Regions from separate parts of the Streptococcus rifensis genome, predicted to be linked through region 1. Evidence: predicted binding sites of a transcription regulator. Region 1 holds the regulator's gene; each other region holds the start of a gene.

Evidence for each region. Region 1 encodes Rex, which represses fermentation and respiration genes when NADH is low (regulators of the CRP and FNR family bind a similar motif). Its sites were predicted from a motif close to TTGTGAANTANTTCACAA; they were not measured.
Region 2: adhE (bifunctional acetaldehyde-CoA/alcohol dehydrogenase) is a predicted target of Rex. The motif match lies at 1,852-1,869, and genes of this name have one in related genera.
Region 3: pflB (formate C-acetyltransferase) is a predicted target of Rex. The motif match lies at 4,845-4,862, and genes of this name have one in related genera.

The regions. Positions count from the first base shown of each region.
Region 1 is NZ_JBRUCW010000003.1:31,819-42,919, reverse strand. Features, by position in the region: gene gyrA (DNA gyrase subunit A) at 1-1,914, shown strand, start outside; gene ACVRYP_RS02430 (class A sortase) at 1,904-2,677, shown strand; gene ACVRYP_RS02425 (serine hydrolase) at 2,832-3,890, shown strand; gene radC (RadC family protein) at 4,025-4,705, shown strand; gene ACVRYP_RS02415 (gamma-glutamyl-gamma-aminobutyrate hydrolase family protein) at 4,702-5,394, opposite strand; gene ACVRYP_RS02410 (redox-sensing transcriptional repressor Rex) at 5,403-6,047, opposite strand; gene ACVRYP_RS02405 (DUF4649 family protein) at 6,400-6,618, opposite strand; gene ACVRYP_RS02400 (DUF1831 domain-containing protein) at 6,626-6,973, opposite strand; gene ACVRYP_RS02395 (cysteine desulfurase family protein) at 6,976-8,091, opposite strand; gene ACVRYP_RS02390 (ribose-phosphate diphosphokinase) at 8,088-9,080, opposite strand; gene ACVRYP_RS02385 (CYTH domain-containing protein) at 9,170-9,745, opposite strand; gene yjbM (GTP diphosphokinase) at 9,827-10,492, shown strand; gene ACVRYP_RS02375 (NAD kinase) at 10,467-11,101, shown strand, end outside.
Region 2 is NZ_JBRUCW010000004.1:148,586-159,686, forward strand. Features, by position in the region: gene adhE (bifunctional acetaldehyde-CoA/alcohol dehydrogenase) at 1-1,830, opposite strand, end outside; gene ACVRYP_RS03960 (heavy-metal-associated domain-containing protein) at 2,141-2,350, opposite strand; gene ACVRYP_RS03965 (heavy metal translocating P-type ATPase) at 2,462-4,705, opposite strand; gene ACVRYP_RS03970 (CopY/TcrY family copper transport repressor) at 4,698-5,147, opposite strand; gene ACVRYP_RS03975 (metal ABC transporter solute-binding protein, Zn/Mn family) at 5,259-6,770, opposite strand; gene ACVRYP_RS03980 (metal ABC transporter permease) at 6,784-7,590, opposite strand; gene ACVRYP_RS03985 (metal ABC transporter ATP-binding protein) at 7,583-8,302, opposite strand; gene ACVRYP_RS03990 (zinc-dependent MarR family transcriptional regulator) at 8,302-8,748, opposite strand; gene ACVRYP_RS03995 (AEC family transporter) at 8,913-9,833, shown strand; gene ACVRYP_RS04000 (hypothetical protein) at 10,034-10,204, opposite strand; gene dtd (D-aminoacyl-tRNA deacylase) at 10,759-11,101, opposite strand, start outside.
Region 3 is NZ_JBRUCW010000012.1:10,888-21,988, forward strand. Features, by position in the region: gene rnhC (ribonuclease HIII) at 1-98, shown strand, start outside; gene lepB (signal peptidase I) at 101-724, shown strand; gene recD2 (SF1B family DNA helicase RecD2) at 777-3,212, shown strand; gene ACVRYP_RS07895 (hypothetical protein) at 3,403-3,615, shown strand; gene dinB (DNA polymerase IV) at 3,628-4,698, opposite strand; gene pflB (formate C-acetyltransferase) at 4,959-7,301, shown strand; gene ACVRYP_RS07910 (hypothetical protein) at 7,574-9,172, shown strand; gene ACVRYP_RS07915 (serine hydrolase domain-containing protein) at 9,721-10,662, opposite strand; gene ACVRYP_RS07920 (CppA N-terminal domain-containing protein) at 10,659-11,101, opposite strand, start outside.

The sequences.
Region 1 (11,101 bases):
CCACATAATCTAGGAGAGACGATCGATGCTGTAAAACTCTTGATGGATAACCCTGAAGCAACGACCAGGGATATTATGGAAGTCCTGCCTGGTCCAGACTTTCCAACTGGCGCTCTGGTTATGGGGAAGTCAGGTATTCATCGTGCTTATGAAACAGGTAAGGGGTCTATTGTTTTACGGGCTCGCACTGAAATCGAGGAACTTAAAAACGGCCGTGAGCGTATTGTTGTAACAGAGTTCCCGTATATGGTTAATAAGACCAAGGTTCATGAGCATATTGTTCGCCTTGCTCAAGAAAAGCGTATCGAAGGGATTACAGCTGTTCGTGACGAATCGAGTCGTGAAGGTGTTCGCTTTGTCGTTGAAGTCCGCCGTGACGCATCAGCCAGTGTTATTTTAAATAATTTGTTCAAATTGACTAGCCTGCAGACTAATTTTGGTTTTAATATGCTAGCCATTGAAAATGGTGTACCTAAGATTCTTTCGATTCGTCAAATTTTGCAAGCATACATTGCTCACCAGAAAGAAGTGGTTGAACGTCGCACGCGTTTCGATAAAGAAAAAGCTGAGGCACGAGCTCATATTTTAGAAGGACTTTTGATAGCTTTAGATCACATCGATGAAGTGATCCGTGTTATTCGAAATTCTGAAACAGATGCTGAAGCTCAGGCTGAATTGATGAGTCGTTTTGAGTTATCAGAACGTCAGAGCCAAGCTATCCTTGATATGCGTCTCCGTCGTTTGACAGGTTTGGAACGTGATAAAATTCAATCGGAATATGATGATTTAATCGCCTTAATTGCTGATTTAGCCGACATCTTAGCAAAACCAGAACGTATTGTGACTATCATCAAAGAGGAGTTAGAGGAAACCAAACGCAAATACGCTGATAAACGTCGTACGGAACTGATGGTTGGGGAGGTTTTGTCTTTAGAAGATGAAGACTTAATTGAAGAAACTAATGTTTTAATCACGCTGTCTAACAAAGGCTATATCAAGCGTCTTTCTCAAGATGAGTTTACTGCTCAAAAACGTGGAGGACGGGGTATCCAAGGAACAGGTGTCAAGGATGACGATTTTGTCAGAGAAATGGTTTCAACCAGTACACATGACCATCTTTTCTTCTTCACTAATAAAGGGCGTGTCTACAGATTGAAAGGTTACGAAATACCTGAATACGGTCGGACAGCTAAAGGTCTACCTGTCGTAAACCTTCTAAAATTAGATGAAGGAGAAAGCATCCAAACCCTAATTAATCTCAAGGCAGATGAAGCAGAAGGGGCCTATCTCTTCTTTACAACGCGTCAGGGGATCGTTAAGAAGACTAGTGTGTCTGAGTTTGGACATATTCGTCAAAATGGCCTTAAAGCCTTAAATTTAAAAGAAGAAGATGAATTGATTAATGTCTTTTTAACATCAGATGATAGTGATGTCATCATTGGTACCAAATATGGCTACTCAGTGCGATTTAAGGCTTCTAGTGTTCGCAATATGGGACGGACAGCTACCGGTGTAAAAGGTGTTAACTTACGCTCTGGAGATGCGGTTGTTGGTGCTTCAACTATCACTGATGACCATGAGGTTCTCATCTTGACTGAAAAAGGTTATGGTAAGCGGACCTCAGCTTCTGAATACCCGACAAAAGGACGCGGTGGTAAGGGCATTAAAACAGCTAATATCACTGAAAAAAATGGTTCTCTTTCTGGACTTCTGACAGTTGAAGGACATGAAGACATCATGGTTATTACTGATACTGGTGTCATTATCCGAACCAATGTTGCCAATATCTCTCAGACAGGACGTGCAACGCAAGGTGTTAAAGTGATGAGGCTTGATAGTGACGCTAAGATTATGACATTTGCACTTGTAGAGGTTTCTGAGGATGGGATAACGGAGACCATCAATGAAGAGTAAAGGGGAAGAAAATTTGGCACACACGCGTTTACGTAAAAAAGATAGGACGTTTAAAAGTTGGATCAAAAATGTTATTATTTTTCTATTGTTTGTTTTGTCTCTTCTCTTAATCTTTAATACCTCCATCAGGAACTCTATCATTGCTTGGAGAACTAATCAGTACCAAGTTGACAAGGTGTCTGTTGAAGAAATCGAAAACAACAAAAATAAAAAAGCCAATTTTGCTTTTGATGATGTTGAGTCTCTCTCGACAGAATCCGTTTTAGCTAATCAATGGGCAGCTCAGCAACTACCTGTGATAGGAGGAATTGCTATTCCTGAGTTAAAGTTAAACCTTCCAATCTTTAAGGGATTGGATAATACGGCCCTCCATTATGGGGCAGGAACAATGAAGGAAAATCAAGTTATGGGGCAAAGAAATTACGCTTTGGCCAGCCATCATGTTTTTGGCATCACAGGTGCAAGTGGCATGTTATTTTCACCACTTGAAAATGGAAAGCCTGGAATGAAGATTTATGTAACTGATAAAGCTATAGTTTACACATATGTGTTAACGACTGTTGAAACAGTCACTCCTGATCGTGTAGATGTGATTGATGACGTTCCAGGTGTTACTGAAATCACTCTGGTAACTTGCGAAGATGCTGGAGCAGAATTTAGAACTATTGTTAAGGGGACATTAGAATCTTCTGTTGCCTATAGCGATGCAGAAGGAAGCATCCGTAAAGCTTTTAACACCTCTTATAATCAGATTCAATTATAGGATAATTCATATTGATCTGAAACGAGTGGAATAATTACCCAAATTAAGAGGTAATATTTCATTCGTTTTGTTGTTTCTGAAAAATTATAAGAAATCGTTAGTCTGTTATTGCATATTTTTGACCTATTCCTTATAATAGAGACTAGGTGATTTAATGAAAAAGAATGAGTTAGTAATTGTATTAGGACTAATGACTATATTGGTATCAACAACTGCATTAGTAATTGGAGTCAGCAAACAGATAGCTCCGGCTAGCGAGCAAGTTGAAGCGTCTTCGTCGGAAATCTCGCCAGAAAATAATGACGATGTTGAAAACGAAAACGCAGAAGTTAATTATTTAAAATCAGAAGAAGCTAAGCAGGCGGTCATGGATCAGGATTTGACCCTAATGGATGCCTATGGACTTCATTATGATTATGCCCATCTGTCGTTACCAGAAGTTGTTCAAGTATATTTGGATGAAATAGGGGCTCCTCACTCTAGTGTGGCTTTCAGTTATAAAAATACTGAGACAGGCGAAATCATTGCCATGAATGAGTTGCAATCGATGACTGCGGGTTCAACCTACAAGCTTCCCTTGAACATGCTAATTGTTGATGGAGTTTTGAACGGGCAATTCTTTATGGATAAACCCTATGACATTGCCAATCTTTCCTTTGAAAATGAATCGGAATATTTAGCTTATCGTGGGCAATTTGGCAATGGGATGACAATCTCTGAAATGCAAGAATATTCCTTGGTTTATTCAGAAAATACGCCAGCTTACGGAATGGTTCAGATGTTAGGTGGCTTTGAGGCAACTTATAAGCTATTTGGTCGCTATGGCCAATCGAGAGGGGACATTAAGGCCATTGATTTGGAATCTGGAAACAAAACAACGACGGATTATTATATTCAGGTGTTAGACTATCTTTGGCACAATCAAGAAAAGTATAGTGATATTCTCTATTACTTAGGTATTTCCTTTCCCAATCAGTATTTTAAGGCTTATTTACCTCATTTAACCATCTACCAAAAACCTGGTTACTATGCAGAGGCCTTGAATGTCGATGCCATTGTCTACGAGGAAACACCTTATCTGATTGCTCTTTATACAGCAGGACTCGGAGGGTCTAACGCTGAGACAACCGAAATTAATGGCCTTGGATACGTTCAGTTAACGGAATTAACCTATGTGATTAATCAATGGCATCGGGTCAATCAAAATCCTTGATAACTGTTTTCTAAAATAATTTTTTTAAGGAAGTGGTCAATGCCACTTCCTTTTTTGATGTATTTGCTGGTAAAGATGACAAATATAAGGCATTAAACTGATTGGGAATACGAATAGAGTAGTAGGAGGATATTATGTATAGTATTTCAGTTGAACCAGAATCGTTGATGCCTCGTGAGCGTTTGCTTCTTGAAGGCGCTGAGACCTTAAGTAATCAAGAGTTATTAGCTATTTTATTAAGGACGGGAACAAAAGGTCATTCTGTGCTTTCTGTTGCCAACAGTCTATTAAATAGTTTAAAGAGCTTGCACGAGTTGAAGGAATTTTCTGTTCAGGAATTACAAGGTTTATCTGGTGTTGGTAAGGTCAAAGCTATCGAAATAAAGGCTATGATTGAACTTGGGAAGCGAATTAATCAATCAAAGTATCGTCACATGGAGCAAATACTCAGTAGCGAAAAACTGGCGAAACAATTGATGCAAGATCTCAGTGATAAAAAGCAGGAACACTTGCTTGCTATCTATCTGGATACACAAAACCAGATTATCAAGCAAGAAACTATTTTTATTGGGACTGTTATGAAATCATTAGCTGAGCCTAGAGAAATCCTACATTATGCCATTAAATATATGGCGACATCAGTCATTATTGTTCACAATCATCCTTCTGGTAGATCTAGGCCTAGTTCTAATGATGATCAATTTACCTTGGCAATCAAAAAGGCCAGCGAGTTGCTTGGCCTTGTCTTGTTGGATCACTTAATTATCGGAAATGGTGAGTATTACTCGTACCGAGAAGAAACAGATCTGCTCTAGAGATGATTAACAATATAGTCAAAGAGCATTAAATCTTCTTGACGATGGTCGATCATAAATTCTGGATGCCATTGGACGCCCATGTAAGGGTAGCCATCGTTTGCTTTGACAGCTTCAATGATTTTATCATCAGCTGAATAACCGATAATATCAAGGTTGTTAGCTAATGTTTTGATTGCTTGACGGTGAAATGAGTTAATAGAGGGGCGTTCGCCAAAAATATCTGATAATGCCGTACCAGCAGTCAGAATGACCTCATGTGTAGGATGCATAGCTGAAAGGTCTTGCCAATGGGATTTGATTTCCTGGTGCAGCGTGCCTCCCATGGCAACATTAAAGAGTTGAGTTCCTCGGCAAATTGAAAAAATCGGTTTTTCTCGCTTTACCATATCACGGATAAGGGAGAGCTCAAATTCATCACGATCTCGATTGTAATCATCGCTTTTAATCGTCTTTTCTTCCCCATAATATTCGGGAAGGACATTCTGCCCACCCGTTAAAATCAGTTTGTCAATGGTGTCTGCATAGATTGTAGCGAGATCAGGGGATCCAATAGGTAGGACAAGCGGCACACCACCAGCCTTTTGGACGCCTTCAACATAACCTTTAGCACAATAGACCTGAAAGAAATTACGATCTTCAGGGTTGTATTCAATATTACTTGAAATACCGATAATCGGATGAGTCATTGATCTCCTTACTGCTTTTGTCGCATAAAATAGAGTAGAGTTTGTAGTTCGCTTGTTAAATCAACGTATTGGACAACGATGTCTTTAGGGACAGTCAAATTAATGGGGGAGAAGGATAAAATTCCTTTAATACCTGCTTCAACGAGTTGATCGGCAACTTCTTGCGCTTTAATACTAGGTACAGATAAAATAGCTGTTTGTGCTTTGGCATCAGTTACCTTTTCTTTTAAAGCAGTTATTGGTAAAATAGGAATACCATCGGCTGACGTCGTTCCCACAAGCTCATTTTCCTCAACATCAAAGGCTAGGACAATTTTCATTTTATTTCGCTCATGGAAGCGATAGTTTATCAAGGCTCGGCCCATATTACCGACGCCTACTAAGATGACATTGGTGATTGAATTATCGTTTAAAATGTCAGCAAAAAAATTCATTAATTTTTTAACATCATAGCCAAACCCACGACGACCAAGTTCTCCAAAGTAGGAGAAATCACGGCGGACTGTGGCTGAATCGATACCAATAGCTTCGGCGATTTGTTTAGACGATGCCTTTTCGATATTTTCTTTGTTAAATCGCTTAAAAATGCGATAGTAAAGGGAGAGCCTTTTTGCTGTAGCTCTTGGAATGGATTGACCTTTATCATTTTTCATTCTGAAGTTACTCCTTGTTCAATAGTTTTATTTTAAATAAAGTTTGTGAAAATTGCAATATATATCACCTGAAAAAACACGTTCTAAATGTCTGACCGAAGACAAAGTCATTTTTGAAACTTTCCTTAGGGGATAGCTGACAGTAGCGATTTCTTTCTGACGTCTGTCTCAAGCTATCGCTGGCTCTGTTTCCAACCTTTAACTGTCTTCCAGACTGTTAAAACAAATCTGTTCTTTGAACCTAGGGTCTTAAAGAATCCGGAGCCACTGCGCCTTGTTTAACAAACGATAAAGGCTAATAAGGCTGGGACATATGCCCCAGCCTTATTAGCCTTTTGAGTATTTTCAAGCATCAGAGATAGGAATTAAGGTCCCTTGCTTGCATGACACGATAGAGGTCACCTATAATGCCACTATAATCTATGTTATGGCCGTTAATGATGACTTTCGTAACCTTTAAATGATCAGGAACTGTTAAACAGCCTGCAAATGCTCTGAAAAACTCGTCCACATCTGCAAACATTAGATGGCGTTCCTGCTTGTAACTATCTAGATAACTGATTTCAACCATAGCTGACCTATTTTTCTACTTTATTAAAAATGTTGCGTTCAACAAGACTATCCATAAGGAAAAAGAATTTTTGTTGAATAATGGTGTTAGCGCTAGGTTTAAAGATGTCGACGATACGAAGACCGGATTTGTCTGTAATATTAATTTTAAACCCATCTAGATCTTTATTAATAATAATTTTTAAAAGGAATCCTTCTCCAGAATTAGGGACTTCTTCTAAAAGACGTGTGAGTTCAAAATTTCCTAATTTATTTTGAAGAAAGGTATTATCTAGCAGGGTATATTTACGAATTTGAGAATCAATCTCGTATGTGTAAGGACAGTTTTTTAAGGTAACTTTTTTGTCAAAAGCCATGATTATTCTCCTAATAGTTTTAATAATTGAGATGAAAGTGTATCGATCTCTTCAAGGGTGTTGTATTTTGAAAAACTAATACGGACACTTTCCTTGAGAAGTGGGTGTTCAGCTCCATAGAGGGCCTCGAGGACATGACTAGGTTCAATATTTCCTGCCGTACAGGCTGATCCACTTGAAATAGAAATCCCCAATAAATCAAGTCGCATTAGTAATTGTTCATTGAGTTGACCAGGAAAAGCGATATTGAGAACGTAGGGGAGATTATCTTGGTCCTGATTGACAGTAGGTCCCAAAGGAGATAATGCTGTTAGAAGAGCTCGTCTCAATTGCTGCACATGAACCATATTGGTTTCCCAAGATGCTAGACTTTCTTCTAAGGCACTTGCCATCGATGCAATACTGGCCAAATTTTCAGTGCTGGCCCGGCGCTTGTCTTCTTGATTACCACCAAGAAGAAGGGGGTGGAGACGATTGGTGTTTGTGTATAAAAAACCAACTCCTTTTGGACCATGAAATTTATGACCAGAAGCGCTCAACAGATCAATCCCAAGTTCTTCTGGGTGTATTGGTAGTTTGCCTACCGCTTGAACAGCGTCGACATGAAAAACTGCTTGGTGTTCTTTCAATAACTCTCCAATAGAAGCAATTGGCAAGAGATAGCCCGTCTCGTTATTAGCATACATAGCAGAAACTAGAATTGTATCTGGGCGTAGCGCTTCCTTAAATTGTTGGACTGTGTATCTGCCTTCTACTGGCTTTAAATAGGTGACTTCAAAACCATATTTTTGTTCCAATTCCTTTAATGGATGAAGAACAGCGTGATGTTCAATGGCGGTTGTTAAGATGTGCTTTCCCTTTTCTATATTGGCCAAGGTATATCCAATCAATGCTAAATTATCTGCCTCGGTCCCACCAGAAGTAAAAATAATGCGATTAGGGGAAGTTTCTAGGGCTGAAGCGATTGAGTGACGAGCATTTCTTAGGATTTGGGCTGCCTGACGACCAGGGGTATGGAGGCTGGAAGGATTGCCAAATGTGGTTTGCGAAACAGTAAGTAGGGTATGTATCGCCGTTTCTGACATGGGAGTCGTGGCGGAGTTATCGAGATAAATCATTCATCTTCCTTATTGGTTGCTTTTTTAGCCTTTTGATAAGCAAAAAGTGGGCTGACAGGCTTACGCTCATGAATACGAATCAAAGCATCCGCAATTAACTGACTTGCTGAAAGGTATTTGACATGGTTCGGTGTTTCTTCTTTTGTGGCGACAGAATCTGTTACGACAATTTCCTTGATAGGAGCAGTATTTAACTTTTCAGCAGCCTTACTAGCAAATAAACCATGACTAGCAAAAGCATAGATTTCTGTGGCACCCTCTCGTTGGAGAGTACGGGATGCTTCAGTAAAAGTGACACCTGTATTAAGAATATCGTCAATGAGAAGAGCAGTTTTGCCTTCGACCTCCCCAATAATATAGCCTTTTTGACGTCCTGCATCGTCTTCTTCGTGATCAATAATGGCAATAGGAGCATCTAGGTATTCTGCCAAAGATCGTGCTCGTTTAATCCCAGAATTTTTAGGGCTAACGACGACAACATCTGCCCCTTTTAGGCCTAGGCTAACGCAATATTCTGCAAAGAGGGGAATTGTGTAGAGATTGTCAACAGGGATATCAAAGAACCCTTGTATCTGAGACGCATGGAGATCGAGAGTCAAGACGCGGTCCACACCGGCCTTCACTAGCATGTTGGCAACCAGTTTAGCGGTGATTGGTTCACGAGAACGGGCAACACGATCTTGGCGAGCGTAGCCAAAGTATGGCATGACAATGTTAATCGAGTTAGCTGATGCCCGATTACAGGCATCTATCATAATGAGCAGTTCCATCAGATGATTATTGACCGGATAACTGGTCGATTGGATGATGTAAACATCGATGCCACGAACCGATTCCTCAATATTGATTTGAATCTCACCATCTGAGAATTGGCGAGAAGACATTTTTCCAAGAGGGATACCTGTTTCTTTAGAAATTTTCTCAGCTAATTCACGGTTTGAATTCAGTGAAAATAATTTGATGTGTTTGTCATGGTAGCTCTTTGACATAACAATTGCTCCTTTTGGCTTTGTTAAATCTATTTTAACAAAAAAAGCTGAAAAATTCAGCTTTCAATATAAGAAAAGAATGGAAGAGTTTACCCATTTTTTTTTAATATAGAGTGAGTAAAACGAGCCACCTTAGATTTGGCATACTTGAAATCGATTTGTTCCTGTGCCAAAAACTGTTCAAATGCACGTTTTCCTTGGTCAGGGTCTGAGACCTCCAATTCTAACTCATAGTCTGATATACCAGAGTAATGGTTTTCATCCAATGCCATCAGACCAATAGGAAGCAGGGTTTCACGACGGTGGGTGGTTAAGTCCCCCTTTTTTTCAATACTATCTATTTTAAATCCGAAATCTTCAAGCAACTGAGTGATCGCATTTGGTTTCAGTTTATTATTTTTAATCATCTGTTCAGCTTCTTCAAGGTTTAGAGGGATATTGTGCTCCATATTGCCCACTTCTTGAGGAATTTTTAAGGTCATTTCGGCATGGTCATTAAATGTTCTGATTCGTAAAGACAATTTGGCTTTACGAAGTTCAGATTCTTTTGTATCAAAATAATGGTTAGTTTGAGTGACGAGAGGAACTGTCGAAAATTTCTGAGTTAAGCCCTCGAATTCTTTCTTGCTGAGCAGGGTCTTGTACTCAATTTCAATTTGTTTCATGGTCATTTTCCCTTTTTATGGTATAATATCTAGAGGATATTCTATCCTAAATGATGGAAAATAACAAGGCTGGAGACTGGTATGAATTGGGAAGAATTTTTAGACCCTTATATCCAGGCGGTAGGCGAGTTGAAAATTAAACTGCGTGGTATTCGTAAGCAGTACCGCAAGCAAAACAGACATTCCCCAATCGAATTTGTGACAGGGCGTGTTAAATCGGTTGAAAGTATTCAAGAGAAAATGGCTTTAAGAGGCATTAAGCTTGAGAATGTTGCTCAAGAAGTCCAAGATATTGCCGGCGTTCGTGTCATGGTGCAATTTGTTGATGACGTCGCCGAAGTTTTAGAATTGATTCGCCAGCGTCAAGATATGTGTGTTGTGCACGAAAGAGATTATATTACTTATAAAAAGGCAAGTGGTTATCGGAGTTACCATGTGATTATTGAGTATCCAGTTGAAACGATTTCTGGGACAGAGGTCATTTTAGCTGAAATTCAGATTAGAACGCTAGCAATGAACTTCTGGGCAACCATTGAGCACTCGTTGAATTATAAGTATAAGGGAGAGTTTCCAGAAGAAATTAAACAACGGTTAGAAATCACTGCTAGAATTTCTAATCAGCTGGATGAGGAAATGAGTAAAATAAGAGACGATATTCAAGAAGCACAATTGCTTTTTGACCCCGTCCATAGGAAACTGAGTGATGGTGTAGGAAATAGTGATGACACAGATGAAGACTATAAATAAAAAACGCATTGCTTTGATGGCCAGTAGAAATCCCAAAAGTGAAGCCGTATACAATCAACTGTTTACCACACTAAAGGATGCAGGATTTATTTTAAGCAGCAAGCAGCCTGATGTCGTTATCTCAATCGGTGGAGACGGCATGCTTTTATCTGCTTTTCATAAGTATGAGCATCTTCTCAACACGACTCGATTCGTGGGAGTTCATACTGGCCATTTAGGTTTTTATACAGATTATCGAGATTTTGAAGTTCAAGAATTAGTTGAAAACCTTAAGTTAGACAGAGGAGCCAAAATTTCCTATCCTGTTTTGCGTGTTGTCGTTCAATTCAAAAATGGTGAAAAAATCAGTTATCGGGCCTTGAATGAAGCGACCTTAAAACGACTCTCAAAAACTATGGTTGCTGATGTGATGATTAATCAGGTCCATTTTGAACAATTTAGGGGAGATGGTCTCTCGGTATCAACTCCGACTGGATCAACTGCCTATAATAAATCACTTGGCGGGGCTGTTCTTCATCCTACGATAGAAGCTCTACAGCTAGCTGAAATAGCCAGCCTGAATAACCGTGTTTATCGAACATTAGGGTCATCTGTTATTATTCCTAAAAA
Region 2 (11,101 bases), on a different contig from region 1:
TGTTGTTGGGATACCGATGTATTTGGCTTTTTGTCCAAGTGATGGGAATTTGAAGGCACGTTTACGAATATCCATGAATTTTTGAACCAAATCACGGAAATCTACTTCTGGTTGTTCGTAGAAGAGCCACATCACTTTAGCAGCATCCATTGGCGAACCACCCCCAAGAGCAATGATAGTATCTGGCTCGAAGGCTTTCATGACTTCCGCACCACGTTCAACAGTTGTAATATCTGGATCCGGCTCAATGTCAGAGAAGACTTGAATCGTTACTTGGTTGCTGCGTGCGTTCAATTGGTCAATGACACGTTGTACAAAACCAAGGCGTTCGATAGACTTATCAGTAACAATCATAACGCGTTCAACATTCTCTACTGTTTGTAGGTACTGAATAGAGTTGCGTTCGAAATAGATCTTAGAAGGTACTTTGAACCATTGCATGTTGTTTCTCCGTTTTCCGACTTTCTTGATGTTGAGTAAGTTAACTGCACTAACGTTATCACCAACTGAGTTACGACCATAAGAGCCACAACCAAGTGTCAATGATGGAATGAAAGCATTGTAAACATCACCGATACCACCGAAAGTAGATGGAGAGTTCCAGATGACACGCATCGCCCGAACACGGGTACCAAATTCTTTCGCTAAAGCTTCGTCTTTCGTATGGATAGCTGCAGAGTGACCTAGGCCATGGAATTCCACCATAAGGCGAGCTTTTTCTAGTCCATCCTCTGTATCCTCTGCTTTAATCACCGCAATCACTGGAGACAATTTTTCACGCGTAAGAGGCTCTTTTTCACCAACTTCTGCACACTCTGCTGCTAAAATATTGGTTCCTTCTGGTACTTTGAAGCCAGCTTGCTCCGCAATCCAAGTTGCTGGTTTACCAACGATTTCGGCATTTAATTTCGCATCAGCGCAGTTTTTGCTATTTGCTTTGGCACCAAAACAGAATTCTTCAAGGAGGGCTTTTTCTTTCTTAGTGACAAAATAAGTATGGTAAGATTTGAATTCTTCAACAAATTCATCATAGATTTCTTTATCAAGGATAACCGCTTGTTCTGAGGCACAGACCATACCATTATCAAAGGACTTAGACATTACGATATCGTGTACAGCCTGTTTGATATCTGCTGATTTTTCGACATAGGCTGGGACATTACCAGCACCAACACCAAGAGCAGGTTTACCACAAGAATAGGCCGCACGTACCATGGCATTACCACCAGTTGCTAAGATTGTTGCGATGCCATCGTGATTCATCAAAGCAGCTGTTGCTTCCATAGATGGTTCTGTAATCCACTGAACACAGTTTTCAGGCGCTCCTGCAGCGATCGCAGCATCTCTCACAATTTGAGCTGCATGGGCGGAAGACTCTTGCGCAGATGGATGAAAACCAAATACAATTGGGTTACGTGTTTTAAGAGCAATCAAGGCTTTAAAAATAGTTGTTGATGTTGGGTTTGTTGTTGGTGTTACACCACAAATAACCCCAACAGGTTCGGCAATCTCTGTCACACCTGTAATCGGATCATCTGAGATAACTCCTACTGTTTTGACGCCCCGCATATTGTTGACAACATGTTCACAGGCAAAGAGGTTTTTCGTCGCCTTATCTTCAAAGACACCACGACCTGTTTCCTCAAAGGCGTGTTGAGCTAAAATACCGTGGGCATCTAAAGCAGCAACAGACGCCTTGGCTACAATATAATCGACTTGTTCTTGGTTCAACTGACGAAATTCATCTAAGGCAACAAGACCTTTTTGGACCAAGCTATCAATCGCTTGGTTAACATCTGCCACAGCAACTTCTTTTGCTTTTTTACTCATTTGTTGACTCCTTTTGTAACTTTGTTAATTATTTCACAACTATATTCTACACTAAATTTTTGTTTTTGTAAACACTTTGATAAATATTTCACAAACTTTTCTTTCGTTAGTATGTTAACTTCCCTGATAGCCTTACTTTCAAGCTTTTTATGATTGTAAAATTTTTTTATTTCACAAAATTAGTAAGCGCTATCTTTTTTGCTTAGTTAGAGTTTTATACTTTTTAAACTTATTTTCGATAAATTGTCATTAAAAAAAAAGACGACTTTATCCGTGATTACTAGATATAATCGTCTTTGAGGGTCACCCATTAAGCTACAGCAATGACTTTATAGATGGTTTTAGCTAGGGCCTCTTGATACTCTTCTTGCGTATAGGCTTCAGTTGTAGAGACGGTTGCTTCCCCTTTTTCAAGGTCAACCGCCACTTGATCAACGCCAGCTAGCTGGCTCAATTTATCAGTAACTCGCGCCACACAGTGGTCGCAGGACATGTTTTCAATGGTAAGGATTTGTTTCATCATAAACCTTCTTTCTTGACCAAAATTTTTTTCTAGGCCATATAAAACGATTGGAATTGCTGACAATCACCATACAGAGGTGCTTGTCAGTTTTTGTTTTCAAAGAATTCGTTAGGATTTTAAATAGCGTAATCTAAGAGCATTGGTAACAACAGAGACTGAACTAAGGCTCATGGCTAGGCCTGCTAACATAGGATCAAGCAAAGGCCCTCCATAGAGGTAAAGCAAGCCCATCGCCACAGGGATACCTAGAATGTTATAAGCAAAAGCCCAGAAAAGATTTTGCTTGATGTTACGAATGGTTGCCCGACTGAGTTTAAGAGCTGCCGGTACGTCTTCAAGGTTTCCATGCATGAGCACGATATCTGCGGATTCAATGGCTACATCCGTGCCAGAACCAATCGCGATACCAACATCAGCCTGGACTAAAGCAGGGGCATCGTTGATCCCATCACCCACCATAGCTACCCGTTGTCCGCTAGCTTGTAGGCGTTCGACCGCTTGGACCTTGTCCGCGGGGAGCACTTGGCTAATCACCTCGGTGACACCGACCTCAGCCGCAATCGCTCGAGCAGTGCCTGCATGATCTCCTGTCAGCATAACGACTGTCAAGCCCATCGTCTTGAGCTGCTGGATGGCAGCCTTACTGGTTGACTTGACCTGATCTGCTACAGCGATAAGGCCTGCCAACTGGTCATCAGAGGAAAGATAGAGAGGGGTCTGACCAGATTGGGCCAGCAGGGCGTCGGTACTAGCTAGACTGGAGATATCAACCCCCTGCTGCGCCATTAATTTGGCATTCCCTAGGGCTAGCTGGTGGTTCTTGTAGCGAGCTGTTAAACCCTTACCAGATATGGCTTGGAAATCGGTGACCGGCAACAAATCCAGTTCCGCCTCTTTAGCGGCATCTAAAAGAGCTTTAGCCAGAGGGTGCTCTGAACCGACCTCACTAGAAGCGGCTAGTCGCAGGAGTTCTTGCTCGGTCCACGAGCCTTGAGGATGAAGACTGGTGACGCGTGGGCGACCTTCTGTAATGGTTCCTGTCTTGTCTAAGACAACGGTATCCACGAGATGAGCGGATTCCAAAGCTTGACCAGACTTAACGAGAATGCCCTGTTCGGCTCCCTTACCGGTCCCGACCATGATGGCTGTCGGAGTTGCTAGTCCCAAAGCACAGGGACAGGCAATCACAAGAACAGAGACAAAAATTTGAAGGGCGAAATCGATATCCTTGCCTCCAAAAATCAGCCAAGATAAGGCTGCTAGAAGGGCTAAGCCAATCACTATGGGAACAAAGTAGAGGGAAATGCGATCTGCCATCGCAGCAATCGGCGCCTTAGACCCCTGCGCTTGCTCGACGAGTTGAATAATCTGAGCTAGAGTTGTATCTTCTCCGACCCGAGTCGCCTGATAATCGATACTACCGTTTTGGTTAATGGTGGCGCTGATAACGGTATCTCCAACTGCCTTGGACACCGGCATGCTTTCTCCTGTAATCATGGCTTCATCAATACTGGTTTGACCTGCAATAATTTCCCCATCAACCGGAATGCTTTCTCCTGGTTTGACACGGACTATATCCCCCACTCGGATGTCTTCAGTATCAATCTCTACAACCTGATCGTATCGAATAACCGTCGCCTTTCTAGGGGCCAGATTCATGAGGTGTTCAATAGCTTGTGACGTTTGCCCCTTGGCTCTTGCTTCTAGGAGTTTTCCGACCATGATCAAGCTGATGATAACTGCTACTGATTCCAGATACAGATGGTGGGCAAAATGGTGTTCGCCCTGAGAAATCCCATAGATGGCATAAAGGCCGTAAACAAAGGCTGCGCCTGTCCCTACTGCTATCAGGCTATCCATATTGGGATGCCCTTTGAAGAGGTTTTTAAACCCTCTTTGGTAAAAGCCGCGCCCTAGCCACATAACCGGTAAGGTCAAGACTAGTTGAGCCAGCGCAAAATTCAAGGGCACTAGATCGGGAGACAAGCTATTTGGCACGGGCAAGCCTACCATGGTCCCCATGGATAAGTAGAGCAAGGGAATTGTCAGCGCTAGCGCAAGAAAGGTTTCCTGTTTCTTCTTTTGGTAACGCGCTTGGCGTTCCGCCTTTTCAGCTTGATAAGCCGATTTCCCACGCTCTGTTTTTTCACTAGCGCCATAGCCAGCTGCTGCAACTTCTGCTATGACTTGGCCCCAGTCAAAATCAGGATCTTCTGTCTTAGCAACCAAGCGCTCTGTCGCAAGGTTAACCGTTGCCTCACGAACACCCGGTAACTCCCCGACTACCATTTCAATGGTTGCAGCACAGGCTGCACAGGTCATCCCTGTTAAGGTAAAGGTTTTTTCAGTCATGGCAATGTCCTCCGTGTTGCCCACAAGTGCACTGACCTGCTAAGCAGTTGCAAGTAAGTGCTATTGGAGCTGTCTGTTTTTGAGCCAAGGCTTGCTGGCTAATCCGCTCTAGGTCAACTTGGCTGAATTCTCCTTGAGATAGCAACAAGGAGACCAAGTCCACATGCTTAGTGTTGCAGATACTGCTTTGTATGGTCTTCAAGCTCTGGGTCAACTGGTCTTTTTCAGAAACCTGGGCATAGTAGGCAAATTTTTTACCCACTTGTTCTGTTCTGACCAAGTCTTTCGTTTTCAGACGTCCCAGCAAAGTTTTAATGGTTGCGGCCTGCCAATTGTAAGCCTTGCTTAAATGTGCGATCACTTGGGCGCTAGTCGCCCCTGGGTTGGCCCAGAGTACGCGCATGACTTGCCATTCTGCCTGAGACATGGTTTCTCTTTCCATAGCTACTCCTTTCGTTTACATTTGTAATCATTGTCTATAGCTATAGTTTACAACTGTAAACATTAAATGTCAAGAAAACACTCCCTCATTTTTGAGGAAGTGTCCATGTGATTAGTGGGCTAACATTTCTTGAGCAATTTCAAAAGAGCTCATGCCTGTTGGGTAATAGGTTGGCCAGTTTTCAAGTTCTTCTAACAGTTTTTCTTGGCTGTCGCTTCCAAAGTAAATATGGAAGTGACCGGTCTTAACTGGGGCAATGTTGTGGTCGCTAAACTGAACATACTTGTAGTCCCCAGCATCTTCATTGGTCGCTTCAAAGAGGAAGCGTACGCCACGGTTGCCTTTTTTGTAGGTCAAGATTTCATAGCCGACATACTTATAAGTGTTCTTATGACCTTTGCCATCGACAAAGAATTCCATGGTGTCACCATCAATCTTGATTTGTTCAACATCTGTCTTGTAACCAATGTCATAGTAATCCTTGTACTCTTCAGCTGTCATAGCTCCATTAGACTTTTTAGCCTTGTAGTCCCAAACTTGGTCAAAAGTACCATCTAGCAAGTATGGATAGACAGACTGCCAATCGCCAGCGTAGTCTGAGAGCTCACGGTCTGCAACGTCACTGTCTTCAAAGTAGCCATTGTAAACAGTCTTCGTATCTACGGCTTCTTCCGGTTGAATTTCAGGACCTTCGCTTTCTGTTGTCAATTTTAGAGCTTCAAGGTTAGCTTCAGCCGTTGAAATATAAGTTTCCCCAGCCTTCATGGCATCAGCTGTCAAACTCTCCAGTGGATTGAGAACCGCTGTTTCCACACCTGTTTCCTTGGCCAAGGTCTCAGCCACTGCTGAAGAAGCTGTTTCTTCAAAGTAAATGTATTTGATGCCATTGTTCTTAATGTACTCAGACAATTCTGCCAAACGCGTTGCTGACGGCTCAGCCTCAGGCGTCAAACCTGATACAGAAACTTGTGTCAATCCATAGTCAAGGGCGAGGTAATTAAAGGCCGCATGCTGGGTTACGAAACTTTTTTGCTTAGCTTGTGATAAGGTATCTGTATATTCTTGGTCAAGCGCTTGGAGCTCCTTTAGATAGGCCTCTGCATTCTTAGTGAAGGTATCCTTGTCTTCGGGATAAGCTTCTATCAATTGGTCACGAATAATCTCCACCATCTGTACAGCACGGTAAGGAGAGACCCAAACATGGGGATCGTAGTCATGCGAGTGACCATCTTCACCATGCGCATGGTCATGGTCATGATCATCGGAACCCGGTAGGAGTAACATTCCTTCTGTCGCCGAGATGACCTTGACATCTGATTTTGATTTTTCAAGGTTTTCTTCTAATTCATGCACCCAGGTTTCCATGTTTTCATTGGCATAGACAAAGGCATCCGCATCTTCAATAGTCGCAATGGCTTTAGCAGATGGCTCATAACCATGCACCTCTGTCCCTGCTTCAATCAAGAGTTCTACATTTGCTTCATCCCCTGCAATTTCTTTGGTAAATTCGTAGACAGGATAAAAGGTTGTTACAATCGTCGGCTCTTCAGATCCTGCTTGATTGGAACAAGCAGCTAATAAGGCTGCAGATAACGATAAGCCTAATAAAGCCCATTTTTTCATGAGAAAATCTCCTTTATTTTTTAAACTTTTTCAATAGATTGACCACCAAGAAAATGGTGATAAAGATCATGGTGATACTTGCTGAAGCCGGTGTTTCCATATAGTAGGAAATATAAAGCCCAGACAGCATCCCGACAAACCCAATAAGCACAGAGAGTGCCATGACCGTCTTAAAGCTCTTGCCCAGACGCAGAGCGATGGAGGCTGGTAGGACCATAATGGTTGAAACCAATAGTGCACCAGCCGCAGGAATCATGAGGGCAATCGCCACCCCGGTCACCATGTTAAAGAGGATAGACATGGTCCGCACAGGCAAACCGTCCACATAAGCAGTATCCTCATCAAAGGTCAAAATGTACATGGGACGGATAAAGAGGGCCGTCAAAATAAGCACTATCACCGCAATGGCAAACAAGGCCGTCACCTGCGTCGATGTAATGGTCAAAATCGACCCGAACAAGTACTGGTCTAAGCTCATGCTAGAGGAGCCACCAGACTTACTGGTCACAATCAGAGAAATAGCCAACCCTGTTGACATGAGAATAGCAGTCCCAATCTCCATAAAATCCTTGTAAATCGTCCGTAAGTATTCTAAGAACACCGCAGCGATCAGCACGACAATGATAGTTGACACACTGACATCGATTCCCAAAATCAAGCCGAAAGCCACTCCTGCTAGGGAAACGTGACTGAGCGTATCGCTCATCAAGGACTGCCGCCGCAAAATCAGGAAAATTCCTAAGATCGGAGCGAAAGCTGCAATGGCAATCATAGCGAGGAAAGCTCGTTGCATAAAGGCATAATCAAAAAGACTAAGCATGATCCACCTCCTCTGCTCCATGATGGTGGTGGGTCTCGTGAAGGTTAAAGCACCGCCAAGGCGAATCTTGGTCACGCACGAGATGAATATTGCGGTCCGCAAATGTTCTCACGTCATCGGGGTCATGGGTAATCATGAGGACTGACTTACCGTGTTGTTTAGCAGAGTGGTGCATAAGACCATAAAACTCTTCTTTAGAGCTGATGTCCATACCCGTCGTTGGCTCATCTAGGATAAAGATATCGGGATCACTGGCAAACATCCTGGCAATCACAGCCCGTTGTTTTTGCCCACCTGAAAGCGAACCCAGCCGACTGTCTCGCTGCTCCCACATCCCAACCGCTTCCAAACTAATCTTGATATGTTCTTCGTCATGCTCGCTCAACTTGCGAAACCAGCCTTGACGCGGGTAACGGCCTGATTTCACAAACTCATAGACTGTTGACGGAAAGCCTGCATTAAAACTAGCCACCTGTTGAGGGAGATAGGCAATGCGCAATTTTTGACCCGAAATACTGGTCTTTGAAATATCAACCTTGCCAACTTGGGGTTTTAAAATCCCTAGAGTCGCCTTAACCAAGGTCGTCTTGGCGGCCCCATTTTCACCCGTCAAGGTCACAAATTCCCCGCTATCAAGATGATAAGAAATCTTGTCCAGAACAGGCTCTTTGTCATATTGAAAGGCTAAGTTTTCAACCGTGATATAGCGCATTAAGCCTCCTCAATCTTGCCAAGCAAATCCTTGAGGAAACGACTAACTAATGCTTGCTCCTCCTGAGAATAGCCAGCAATAACAGCATCATAGGTACTCAGCGTATGGGCATGGTGATGTTCATGCTCCTTCGCAATCGGCTTGGCCAAATCGGTCAACTGATAGTAAGTCATCCGGCCATCCTTGGCATCCTTGGCAGATTCCAACATCCCTTGAGCAATCAAGGATTTAATGGCCTTGGTCACAGCAGCTTGGCTGACATTGAGGGCCTTAGCTAGGTCAGAATTGTTGATAATGCCGTCATTAATCAGCATGAGAATATGTTCTTGCGTATTGGTCAATGACACATTGCTCTGGCAGGCGCCTACTAGAAGTTCTAAGTGATTCTCAGATTTGAGAATAATGGTATTGATCGCTTGATCAATTTGTTTAGCTAATTCGGTCATCATGATTTCCTTTATTTTTTGTTAACATAAACCATTTTATCATTAACCAGTTAAATAGTCAAAACTTTTTAACCAGTTTCGGAGTTTTTTTCTGAAAATGGCTAATTTTTCAAAATCAACACTTCCATATTATGCTATAATGAATAGTTAGAAAGGTGGTTCGTATGTCAATAGCCCTCATGGTCTTTCAAAAACTTCTTGTCCTTTTCCTCCTCATGGGAATGGGCTGTTTTCTGGCCCGCAACATCCTGACCAAGGACATCACGCGCCAACTCTCAAAGCTCTTAACCATGTATGTGGCCCCTAGCCTATTTGTAGCGACCTTTTTGAAGGCTGATTTTTCCAGAGATCGCCTGCTTTACCTTCTTATTACCATCGCTATGGCCTTCTTTATCCTCATTACCCGTATTATACTCACCCGCTTTTTAGTTCCAAAAGGCCGTCCGATTGATACTTACGCTGTTCTTTTTGCGAATGTGGGTTTCCTAGGAACCCCGTTAGCCCTCGCCGTTGGCGGCAATGATGCCGTTTTTTATATTTCAGGCTTTGTCGTTGCCAACCAAATCATGCAATGGACCTATGGCATCTACCTTATCACGCAGGACAAATCAAAGATATCCCTGCGCACTGCCCTTCTCAATCCGGCTTCCATTTCAACAGTCATTGGACTGACCTGCTATATCCTCCCCTTTACTTTTCCAAATGTCTTGATGGATGCTGTCAGTAGCTTTGCCCAACTCAATACCCCCTTATCAACCCTAGTCCTTGGGACTTATTTTTATAAGGCCAATTGGCGCGAAGTCTTCTGCTATCTGCCAGCTTACTGGACAGCCTTTCTTAGACTAATCCTTACCTCCCTCATTTCTACCCTCATTATCTGGTTGCTTCCTTTAAATGTCCCAGCACTCAAGCTGGCCTTAACGATCGCCTCCTGCTCCCCAACAGCCATGAATGCAGCCCTTCTCAGCCAAGTCTATGGTGGGGATTACCAGTACGGTTCACGCCTAGTCCTCCTAACGACTGTCCTGTCGCTCATCAGCTTCCCCATCATGATGGGCATCGCCAGTTTTATTTATCTGGGATAAGTTGAAAGCATCCTGTTAACCAAACGTTTGAGCAAGACCAGTATCTATACAGAAAAATTCTCCAAGTTTTGGCTTGGAGAATTTTTTAGTTGATCTGCATATCAGACACTATGGTCACAAGGCCGTCATTGATGAGACTGACCTGTGGATTTGCATTTAGCTGTCGTGACGATTTTTAATCTTTTTGGCCTCATCTGCATTCAGCTTTTACCCAGTAATGCACGTAAAACTCCACCTAGAATTATCAAAAAACCACCTAGTAAGTAAAAATTATCACGAGTTTGGCCATAATCAAATTGAAAACCATAGATTAGAACAAATACCCCCAAAAGAGCAATCAGCCAAGATATAACCCTTCCTATTTTTTTCATAAACACTCCTTTTCTACCTAGAGATTACAGAAACCCCGCCAGACTGATTAATCATGATAATGACTCTTCTTCCATTATTCACTGCACTTCGCATCATAATATATTTATAGAACCAGCGAGGACTAGTCCTCATTAGAAGAGGCAATCCATTTATTAAACGCTAATTGTCCTAATGAACTTATGATAATCAGTATAAACCCCAATTGGCGAAATGATATTTTATGGCTCAGCTCATCCACTCTAAAAAGACTATAGAGTAGGCTCAGTATTCCTAAAATCCGTACCATCCATAGTAAACCTCTAAGAAACTTTTTCATCTGTAAGACCTCAAAACTATCGTGACATTAGAGAAACTCCACCATATTGATTAATGATAATAACAACACCACGTCCTCTGTTAACGGCATGTTGCATTATTCCAAGTTGAGTCAACCAAAGGATGTATTATACCACCCTTTAGCCGATATTTGATTAACTAACACCACGGGAAATAACAATATTTTCATAAGGAACAGAAGCTGAACTATTTTTGGTCGACCTTACCATATAGCCTTTTATTGTCTTACCCTCGTATCCAATACAATGGTCACAGGACCATCATTGACTAGACTGACCTGCATATCAGCGCCAAAGAGACCTGTTTCCACAGGAACATGCTGGGCTAACAGGGCATTCAATTGGTCATAAAGCTGACTTGCTTTGTCAGGTGCAGCACCACCATTGAAGGCTGGACGATTGCCTTTCTTGGTATCCGCAAAAAGGGTAAACTGAGAGATCGAGAGGATTTGCCCACCGATATCTTGAACAGACAGATTCATCTTTCCTGCTGCATCTGAAAAAATCCGCATGTTGACGAGTTTTCGGACAGCATAGTCCAAATCCGCTGACGTATCCTCA
Region 3 (11,101 bases), on a different contig from region 1:
AACTGCTACAGGCCTACGGCCGATCATCCCTCCACCAAACCGCTAAACTTCATTTTAAAAACACTGAAAAAGCAGAGAAATTAGTCAGGAGATCTTAACCATGTCAGGACGTCAAAAAAATCAATTTAATCTTAGAAAGTTCCTCAGAGAATGGGGCGGATTTATCCTCATCATGGGACTCTTTCTCATCTCACGCTACACCATTTGGAATCCCGTTACAGTCGAAGGTCATTCCATGGACCCAACTTTGAAGGATCGTGAAATGCTCATTGTCTTGCTTCATACTGATATTGAGCGATTTGATGTCGTCGTTGCTAATTCTGTTGATGATGGTGGGGAAACTAAGAACATTGTGAAGAGAGTCATCGGAATGCCTGGTGATGTGGTCAACTTTAACAATGATGTTCTCACCATTAACGGTGAAGTTGTCGACGAGCCCTATATTGCAGAATACTTAGCAGCCTTTAAAAAGGACAAGCTTCAAGAAATCTATAGTTACAATAGTTACTTTCAAGAGCTCGCTTTGAAATCCCAGACCTTTACCACAGATGCCAATTACAATAGCAATTTTACGGTTACTGTTCCTGAAGGGCAATATTTCTTAGTTGGAGACGACCGTATTGTCTCTAAAGACAGCCGACATGTCGGGACCTATTCAGAAGAAAGCCTCATTGGTGAGGTCAAAGTCCGTTATTGGCCGATTACCAGTATAGACTTGTTTTAAAAAGCCCGGCTCCAGCTCAAGAGCTGGGTTTTCTCACATAGGAAAGGATATCATGGAATATTTTTTTTCTGGAACGATTGAACGGGTTATTTTTGAAAACCCAAGTAATTTCTACAAAATTATAGTCCTCACTATTGATGAGACAGACTACGATGACTACGATGACTTAGAAATCATCGTTACAGGTACAGTTGCTGATGTTATTGAGGGTGAAGACTATCGTTTCTATGGTGAGCTCGTTCAACATCCAAGATACGGCCAACAACTTAAGATTACCCGCTATGAGCGCAGTAAACCTAGTGCTAAGGGATTAGTTAAATATTTTTCGAGCGATCATTTCAAAGGAATCGGTCAAAAAACAGCTGAGCGCATTGTGGGAGCCTATGGTGAAGAAGAGACGATCGACCGAATCCTGGCTGAACCCGAACAACTGACCGAGATTCAAGGCCTGTCCAAAACTGCCCGTAACAATTTCCTAGAAAAATTGCGGGCTAACTATGGAACAGAGATGATTTTGGCAAAGCTAGCCACCTATGGTATCCCTAATAAATTAGCCTTTCAGATTCAAGATACCTATAAAGAAACAACCTTGCAAGTTATCGAAGACAACCCCTATCAGCTGGTTGAAGACATTCAGGGTATCGGGTTTAAACTGGCCGATCGCATTGCCGAGGCACTTGACATCAAAAGCGATGCCCCAGAGCGCTTTCGAGCAGGACTCATTTACAGCCTCTTAAGCCGTTCAATGGAAACCGGCGACACCTATGTGGAAGCTAGGGACCTCTTAGAAACAACCATTTATCTATTAGAAGATGCGAGACAAATCGAGGTCTCCCCAGAAGCAGTCGCTGCAGAACTCGGTAACCTCATTGCTACTGATAAGGTCCAACAAATTGATACTAAAATTTTTGACAACAGCCTCTACTTTGCTGAGCAAGGTATTGAAACCCAATTAAACCGCCTCATGAAGCATGGCCCTGAGCGCGTTTTTCAAGAGGCGGTTATTTTAGAAGAAATTGCTAGACTAGAAGACGAGCAGGGGATCACCTATGATAGCCTGCAAAAAGACGCTATTGTCAAAGCCATCAACCAATCCGTCTTCATCCTAACAGGTGGACCAGGGACTGGTAAAACAACTATTATCAATGGCCTTATTGCCGTATACGCTCGACTTCACAAGATCGATCTGACCAAGGTTACAGGTGATTGCCCGATTATGCTAGCTGCCCCTACTGGCCGAGCTGCCAGACGGCTGAATGAGTTAACCGGTCTTCCTGCTGCTACCATTCACCGACATTTAGGTTTAACGGGAGAATCTAATGACGAAGTCAGCTACCTTAATGATTATCTCGATGCCGAGTTTATCATTGTCGATGAATTCTCAATGGTGGATACTTGGTTGGCTTACCAACTATTATCCAATATTTCAGGTAATACCCAACTCCTAATTGTAGGGGATAGCGACCAACTCCCTTCGGTCAATCCTGGCCAAGTGCTAGCTGACCTCCTCAAGGTCAACAGCATCCCTAGTATCAAACTGAAGAAAATCTATCGCCAGTCCGAGGAATCAACTATCGTCACCCTAGCCAATGCCATTCGGCAAGGTGTCTTGCCAGCGGATTTTACTCAGAAAAAAGCTGATCGCTCCTATTTTGAAGCCCAGCCTGAACATATCCCGCAAATGGTCGGACGCATTGTCTCAGCTGCCATCTCCAGTGGCATCAAGCCTCAAGACATCCAAATTTTGGCTCCCATGTACCGGGGGACTGCTGGAATTGACCAGCTCAATCAGCTCATGCAAGCCCAGCTCAACCCTTTGCTTGATGGTCAAATCGAGTTTGCTTTTAATGACTTAGTTTTTCGAGAGCACGATAAGGTGATTCACCTGGTCAATGATGCTGAAAGCAATGTCTTTAATGGCGACCTAGGCTACATCACAGATCTCTTACCAGCTAAATATACTGACAGCAAACAGGACGAACTGACCATTATCTTTGATGGCGGTGAAGTGACTTACCCGCGCAATGAGTGGTACAAGATTACCTTAGCCTACGCCATGTCCATTCATAAATCGCAGGGCAGTGAGTTTCCAGTGGTTATCCTTCCCTTGACCAACAGCAGCAAGCGTATGCTCCAGCGAAATCTCCTCTATACAGCTATCACTCGTAGTAAGAGCAAGCTCATCTTGCTAGGCAATCTGTCTGCCTTTGACTATGCTCGAGCACATACAGGAACTGCCCGAAAGACCTATTTGGTTCAACAGTTTGGTCAGAAGGCCAGTGAGAGTCCAGAAGTAAACCCGTCAAGGACTGACACAGCTAGGGAATTAGCAGACCTTACTGGAGAAAAAGAGCCTGACACCACCCCAACAGAAGCTGCCACAACTGAGCAAAAACCTGTCAGCTATACCCTCACCCCACATAATTACCAATCGATCGATCCCATGATCGGCCTAACCGAAGAAGAGATCAAGAAATTCTTTAGATAAAAAACAAGCCTAGCGTTCTTTATGCCAGGCTTGTTTTGTCGTTAAGTGAAACAGCAATTGTTTCTATTGGGATTAAGCCCCAAAAAACACAGGGCTTTACCCTACCAGCCATCACTCTCTAAAATTGGGTTAATTGCAAGTAGATGTAGCTGATGACAGAGATAATGACCAGTAAACTATTATTGAGCAGATGAAGGCTTACCTGCAAGATATACGAACTCAGTCGGAACTGGCCAATATTATTATTGTGGGAAGTCACATTGATTACGAAGACCTGCTTAAAAACCATTACCGTGTTTTTGGGGTTATCGATAGAACGGACAATCAGTCTATCTCGTTTCTTATAAAAGAAATTCGTTACTATCTTGATGGGATTTATGGCGACTCATTAGGACGAGACTAGGCAGTCATAGCGTTAGTCTGCTGATAAATTTGTCACCGTCACTCCTAATAGACGGATGCCCAAGTCTTTTTTGTCCAAATTATCGTAGATGCTGTGGACAACTGTTTCTAGCTGGGCTGGGCTAGCGACTGGTTCAGCTAGGCTTTTGCGCTTAGTCAGGGTAAAAAAATCTTCATAACGCAGCTTTAAGACCACGGTTTTTCCCTTCAACTGCTGTTTAGCAAGGCTCGCAGCCACACGCTGGCACAGGTTGCTCAACTCTTTTTTGGCGTCTTCATCATGATACAAGAGTTTGCCGTAGGTTCGCTCCTTGCCCAAGGACTTACGTACACGTTCTATCTTAACGGGCGAGTTGGAGATCCCTCTGGCTTTACGATAAAGGTCGTAGCCAAAGCGTCCAAAACGGTCAATCAAGGTCAGCTCTGGGATACTCTGCAGGTCAGCTCCTGTATATACCCCCATAGCATGCAGCCGCTCAACGGTTTTTCGCCCTACGCCATGGAATTTCTCAACTGGAAGTTCTGCCAGTACCGTCATGGCTTCCTCTGGCAGAATAACGGTTAAGCCATGGGGCTTTTTCATGTCTGATGCAATTTTGGCTAAAAATTTATTGTAGGACACACCGGCTGAAGCTGTCAAATGCAGTTCCTCCCATATATCCCGCTGGATAAGTTGGGCAATTTTAACTGCTGAGGAGGAGCCGATCTTATTGACCGTGACATCTAAGTAAGCCTCATCGATGGACATGGGCTCAACCAAATCGGTATAGCGCTGAAAAATGTCCCTGACTTGGCAGCCGACTTGGACATACTTATCGTAGTTGCCAGAGATAAAAACTCCTTGGGGACAACGTTCATAAGCCTCTTTGGCAGACATAGCCGAGTGAATACCAAACTCCCTCGCTTCATAACTGGCTGTGGAGACGACACCCCGTCCTCCAGACTGTCTAGGATCACGGGCAATGATGACAGGCTTTCCCTTTAATTTAGGATTATCCCTTTGTTCAATCGCTGCAAAAAAAGCATCCATGTCGATATGGATAATCTTTCGACTCGTGTCATTAATGAGGGGAAAAATCAACATGATAGCATCCTTTCCAAACTCAATTTTTTCCTATTATAGCTTATTTTTGAAATTAATATGAAAACGACATCTCTTTATTAAATTGTCAAAAAATTGTAATGTGATTCACTTAACATTCTTAATTAAGTATTTAACCTAATTAATCAGTGTAAAATAAATCACAGAAGAAAACGTTTACACTTGTTAATTTCCTTGTGTAAACGATTTCCAAATGTTATAATTGTAATTGTAAAAGCTATAAAAAGAAAGAAGGAACTCACATGTCAACAACAGTTAAAACAGCTAACGTGACAGAAGATGTTTTCGCGCAAGCCTGGGAAGGTTTCAAGGGAGATGACTGGCAAGATAAAGCCAGCGTAACCCGTTTCGTACAAGCAAACTATGCGCCGTACGATGGGGATGAAAGCTTCTTGGCAGGGCCAACAGAGCGTTCGCTTAAAATTAAGAAAATCATTGAAGACACTAAAGCACATTACGAAGACACACGTTTCCCTATGGATATCGATCGTGCGACTTCTATCGCTGATATCGGTCCTGGTTTCATTGACAAGGACAATGAAGTGATCTTTGGTATCCAAAACGACGAACTCTTCAAGTTGAACTTCATGCCTCGCGGTGGTATCCGTATGGCGGAAACAACTTTAATTGAGAACGGCTATGAGCCTGATCCACTCCTTCATGAAATCTACACGAAACATGCGACAACTGTAAACGACGGCATTTTCCGTGCCTACACGTCAAATATTCGCCGCGCTCGCCACTCTCACCACGTTTCAGGTCTTCCTGATGCCTATTCTCGTGGTCGCATCATTGGGATGTACGCTCGTCTTGCCCTTTATGGTGCAGACTACCTCATGCAAGAAAAAGTTGCTGACTGGAATGCGATCACTGAAATCGACGAAGAATCTATCCGTCTCCGTGAAGAAATTAACCTCCAATACCAAGCCTTGCAAGAAGTTGCAAAACTCGGTGACCACTATGGTGTCGATGTTCGGAAACCAGCGATGAACACTAAAGAAGCTATCCAATGGGTCAACATCGCCTTCATGGCTGTTTGTCGCGTTATTAACGGTGCTGCTACGTCACTTGGTCGTGTACCAATTGTTCTTGATATCTATGCAGAACGTGACTTGGCTCGTGGTACCTTCACAGAATCTGAAATTCAGGAATTTGTAGATGATTTCGTCTTGAAACTTCGTACAGTTAAATTTGCACGTACGAAATCATTCGATGAAATCTATTCAGGTGACCCAACCTTCTTGACAACATCAATGGCTGGTATGGGTAATGATGGCCGTCACCGTGTGACAAAAATGGACTACCGTTTCCTCAATACCCTTGACAATATCGGTAACTCTCCTGAACCAAACTTGACAGTTCTTTGGTCTGACCAATTACCATACGCTTTCCGCCGCTACTGTATGGCCATGAGCCACAAGCACTCTTCTATTCAATACGAAGGTGTCTCAACAATGGCTAAAGACGGTTATGGGGAAATGTCATGTATCTCATGCTGTGTATCACCACTTGACCCAGAAAATGAAGACAAACGCCACAACATCCAGTACTTCGGTGCCCGTGTTAACGTTCTGAAAGGTCTCTTGTCATCATGGAACAACGGTTATGATGATGTTCATAAAGACTATAAAGTCTTTGACGGTGTGGAACCAAACAATGACGAAATCTTCGACTACGATAAAGTCATTAAAAACTTTGAAATTGCCCTCGACTGGTTGACTGATACGTATGTCGATGCCATGAATATCATCCACTACATGACGGACAAGTACAACTATGAAGCTGTCCAAATGGCCTTCTTGCCAAGTCACCTTCGCGCTAATATGGGATTCGGTATCTGTGGTTTTGCCAATACTGTTGATTCCCTTTCAGCTATCAAGTACGCACAAGTAAAACCAATCCGTGACGAAGATGGCTTCATCTACGACTACGAAGTGACTGGTGAGTTCCCTCGCTACGGTGAAGATGATGACCGCGTTGATGACATTGCGAAATGGCTCATGGAAGCTTTCTATACTCGTCTTGCTAGCAAGCCACTTTACAAAAACGCTGAAGCTGCTGTGTCTATCTTGACCATCACTTCAAACGTTGCTTACTCTAAACAAACTGGTAACTCTCCAGTTCACCGCGGAGTATTCCTCAACGAAGATGGCTCTGTCAACACTTCTAAAGTAGAATTCTTCCCACCAGGTGCGAACCCAACGTCTAAATCACGTGGTGGTTGGTTGCAAAACTTGAACTCTCTTGCAAAACTTAACTTCAACCACGCTAACGATGGTATCTCACTCACAACTCAAGTCTCACCAAAAGCTCTTGGTAAAACATTTGATGAGCAAGTGAAGAACCTTGTGACCATTCTTGATGGTTACTTTGAAGGTGGTGGTCAACACGTTAACTTGAACGTTATGGACCTTAACGATGTTTACCAAAAGATTATGGATGGAGAAGATGTTATCGTTCGTATCTCAGGTTACTGTGTCAACACCAAGTACCTCACTAAAGAACAAAAAACTGAGTTGACACAACGTGTCTTCCACGAAGTGCTCTCACTTGATGATTCTGTAGATGAGTTGGTTAATAACTAAGTCCCTCTACTAGCAATCTGAGGCTGGATTATATAATCCAGCCTCTTTGTTTGTTTTAGATAAATACAACTATCCTTTTAGTTCGTGCATCGTTTCACCCTTTCGAAATCTCCATACAAGCTTTAAAACTCTCTCTTAAAAAGAGCTTAAGATGCTAAAAATACTATAAAATAGGGGGTTTGCGCGACTAGCTTCTATATGTTAAAATGAAGACAGGATGAACTGTTTCGGACAGTGACCCTATTCTCCATCAATAGATAAGGACATACAATATGAAATTATATTTAACCGATAAAGCCAAAGAAGTTTATTTACTACTGGGCTTTGTCCTCTTTATTTTTATCAATGTATTTTTATTTAATAACAAAACTGGCATTGGCTTCTCTGTTTTTTCAACATTGACTTTACTTGCTATCGGGTTGTTATCTCAACGCCGATCACTCAAAATCCTAGCCATCATTTCCTACCTGATTAATATCATCGTAGCATGGCAAGGATTGAATTATCTAGGATGGTTAACCGCTGTCCAAGCGATTGAATTGATTTTTATTGTCTGGTTTCTTTATCCTAAAGATACTTTCCTAAAAAATGATGCTACTGATCGCTTTTTATTTCATTATCGTCTTGGTAAGCTAGCAACAATAGCAAGTTTAACAGCCCTTATTTATATCCTTTTCCAGATAGCTCGCCTATTTTGGGATGGTACTTTTTTAGAATTCGGCGGGAACACAGCCTTTATCTTTGGGACACAGTATTTCTTATACACCATGCTTCAAAAACTGCATTTCGAAGAGGAGGCTGCCATTGAAGCACGGATGGCTAAAGCAAAACAGCTAGCTGAATTAAAACTTGTCCAACAAAAAATGAGGGAAAATACTCCTAAAAAAACAAGTGCTATTCCACTTGTTACCAATAACTTTGTGAAACTAGCCGGCATATGGTTGATTGTGATGGATTTGTCTATCCTGTCCTATATCATAAAGCCAAATGATGTTGGCTTTGGCTTTGGGGCTTTCTTTGTTCTCTTGAGTATCATTGTTTCACTCATCGTCAAGACAGAAGAAGATCCAAATGATGTTTTTTCACTCATTTACCATAAAATCCGCCCTGTACAACCCGTGTTCTTTATCATTTTGTTGATTGCCCATGCTCAAAAATTTAGCTATGGCGCAGCCTATGCCCTACTCTTTGCTATCGCTTATTTTATTTGGGCAATTGGCAAAATCAATATGAAAACCTTGCTGACTGCAACTGTACTGATTTACTTCTTTCCTGTCTTTGGCTACATTTCAAACCCTTATCGATTAGGGGCAGAGTCCCTATCTGATGTTGGGAAAATGCTAGTTAAAAAGGGGAGTCCAGACTATTACAACCTAATCAATTGGCTGGACTGGTCATCCGAAAGTTTTGAAGATGATGATCTTGAGGATGATTATTCTGTTGACCATTATGATGAAGATACCTTGACTGAGCAAACGCGTACCTATGCTGATACGGTTTGGGTTAGCAGTTACACTTCTGAGGCGGGGATTGAAATTGAAGAATATGTCTCTGAATTAGAACTCAGCTACAATTCCATTATCGATAAGGTAGAAGTCCAGGTGCGAACCACAAATGACTTAGTCACTCTATCTGGCTACCAAGAAGCTTATGAGCGTGCAGTATCTAACCCTGAAGGTGAGGATTTCCCTTACCAATACAGAGGCTATGTGTATCTCCAAGATATCGAAGGAGCCTACGGTATTTATCGCATCTATATCAGGCTTGACGAACAATGGTTGGAAGAGTTTGCTGAGAATCCTGATGGGCTATCCTTCGACTTACTGATTTCTGGCGTCGACGGTGATTTATCTGTCATCGAGAGTTATTGATGAAGAAAATAACAACAGATCGAAGACAAAGTCATTTTTGGAACTTTCCTTAGGTTTTTCGCTCTCTTATTTTCAGTCTCAAACTTTACATGATCGACTGAATCGGTTAAACAGACGGTAGCGAATCCCTTCGGGATGATTGTTAAGGCCAACCTAAATTTTGAGCCTTCTTCACTATTTCATCTCCATACTCAGACCCGAAATAGTCCAATGGACTATTTCACCTCAAAAGTTCCGAATGCCTGACACGATAAGGTTTCAGGCTTTTTTATCACAGGGGAAGATTTCAGTTTTGGCTCGCTTCCCTCGCTCAAATTCTATATTTTTAACAAAATCATTAGCACAGAAAATAGAGTTTGTCTGAGATCTCATAACACGTCTTTAATTTCTAAAATTAAGGAGGCCGGGCAAAAAGTTATAATTTAATTATTCTTTTTAAAAGTAAAATGGCATAGAATCAACGTTTTAACAACGTTATTCCATGCCATTTTCTATTTTTCGAGACTTTTTGCCCAACCTCTTTTCAACTTTTTTCGTAAAACTATTGACTAGAAAGCCATTGAGGTTTCTTTCATGGTTTGTTTAATGACCTCTCTCAGTTCTCGACGCTTAGTAATCCATTGAGGTCGGTCATCATAGGCAAAGGTCCGATTGGTTAAGAAAATAGCAGCCTGCTGGTCTTTGCGATTAATCATGACAAAGGGACCTGTATAACCTGTATGGTCTATCCAATCGCCATCTAAATTCCAACCTAAAGAGCGTGTCTTTTCTTCTTTAGCATAATTTTCCCAAAGATTCTCCGCAAAATCATCCTCTAAATAATGCTGGCAAAAGAGCTGCAGATCTGAAAGGGGTGAAAAGAGTCCTGCAGACCCACAATGATGTCCCAGCACCTTAGCCTTGGGATCGTGCACCTGTCCATCTAAAATTCCTGAGATGGTAGGCACCGCTCCTAAAACAGGACCAAATCCTGTCTCTGACATTTGCCAGGGGTCAAAGAGCTGTTCAGCAAAAATACTGGCCAAGTCTTTCTCAAAAACTTCTTCTAAGAGAAAACCAAGCAGGATGAAATTGACATCTGTATAGCCAAAAGTCTTTTGTTTAGTGACCTTAATCTGATCAATAGCAGCCTTTAATCCTTTGGCATCTAGCTTATCGCGATTGGGAATGAAGGGATCAATTCCGGAGGTGTGCGTCAAGAGTTCTCTAATCGTGACATTTGGATCAGTGACCGCAGGATAATAGGCTTTTAAGGGAGTATCTAATGCGAGACGACCCGCTTGGATAAGCTTAATCATGACTGTCGCGACACCCACGACTTTTGATACACTGGCTAAATCATAGACCAGATTTGATACGGTAGGTTGATGTCCATCAATGGTTCCATAATAGTCGTTCTGCCATTTTCCATGGTCATAAAGAGCCAGACTAGCTCCAGGATATAGCCCTTGGTCTATCTGGCTTTGAATTTTATTTTGAATTACTGTCATTTTCGTAGCTTAATATCCAGTCCATTTTGATCAGTAACAGTTAAAAATCGTTCTTTCTTATCTACAAAGACTTCCAGTCCAGATTTGCGAGCTTTTTGAGCAATAGGCGCTAAGTCTTTATCTTGCCCCATCATAAGTTCCAGACCGACTAAATCCCAGGTGACATTGTTAGCAACCTGTAAGTCCTCTCCCTCAGCTTGGATAAAACGTACAGGAACATCTGGAAAAAGATCTACAAAAAGATTTTTACTATTAGCAACATCCTTCGTTCTCACATCAACAGATTCAATAGCAAACCGACTCAGTCCGTCAAATACGGACTCACCCTTTTTGAAAATTGGCTCTCCTTTAAAAATTTCAAGTTCAGCAACATTATCTTCTGCATGTAGCAAAAAAATATCCCCTTCGGGAGACTCCGCCGTAAAAGCCCATCCCTTTG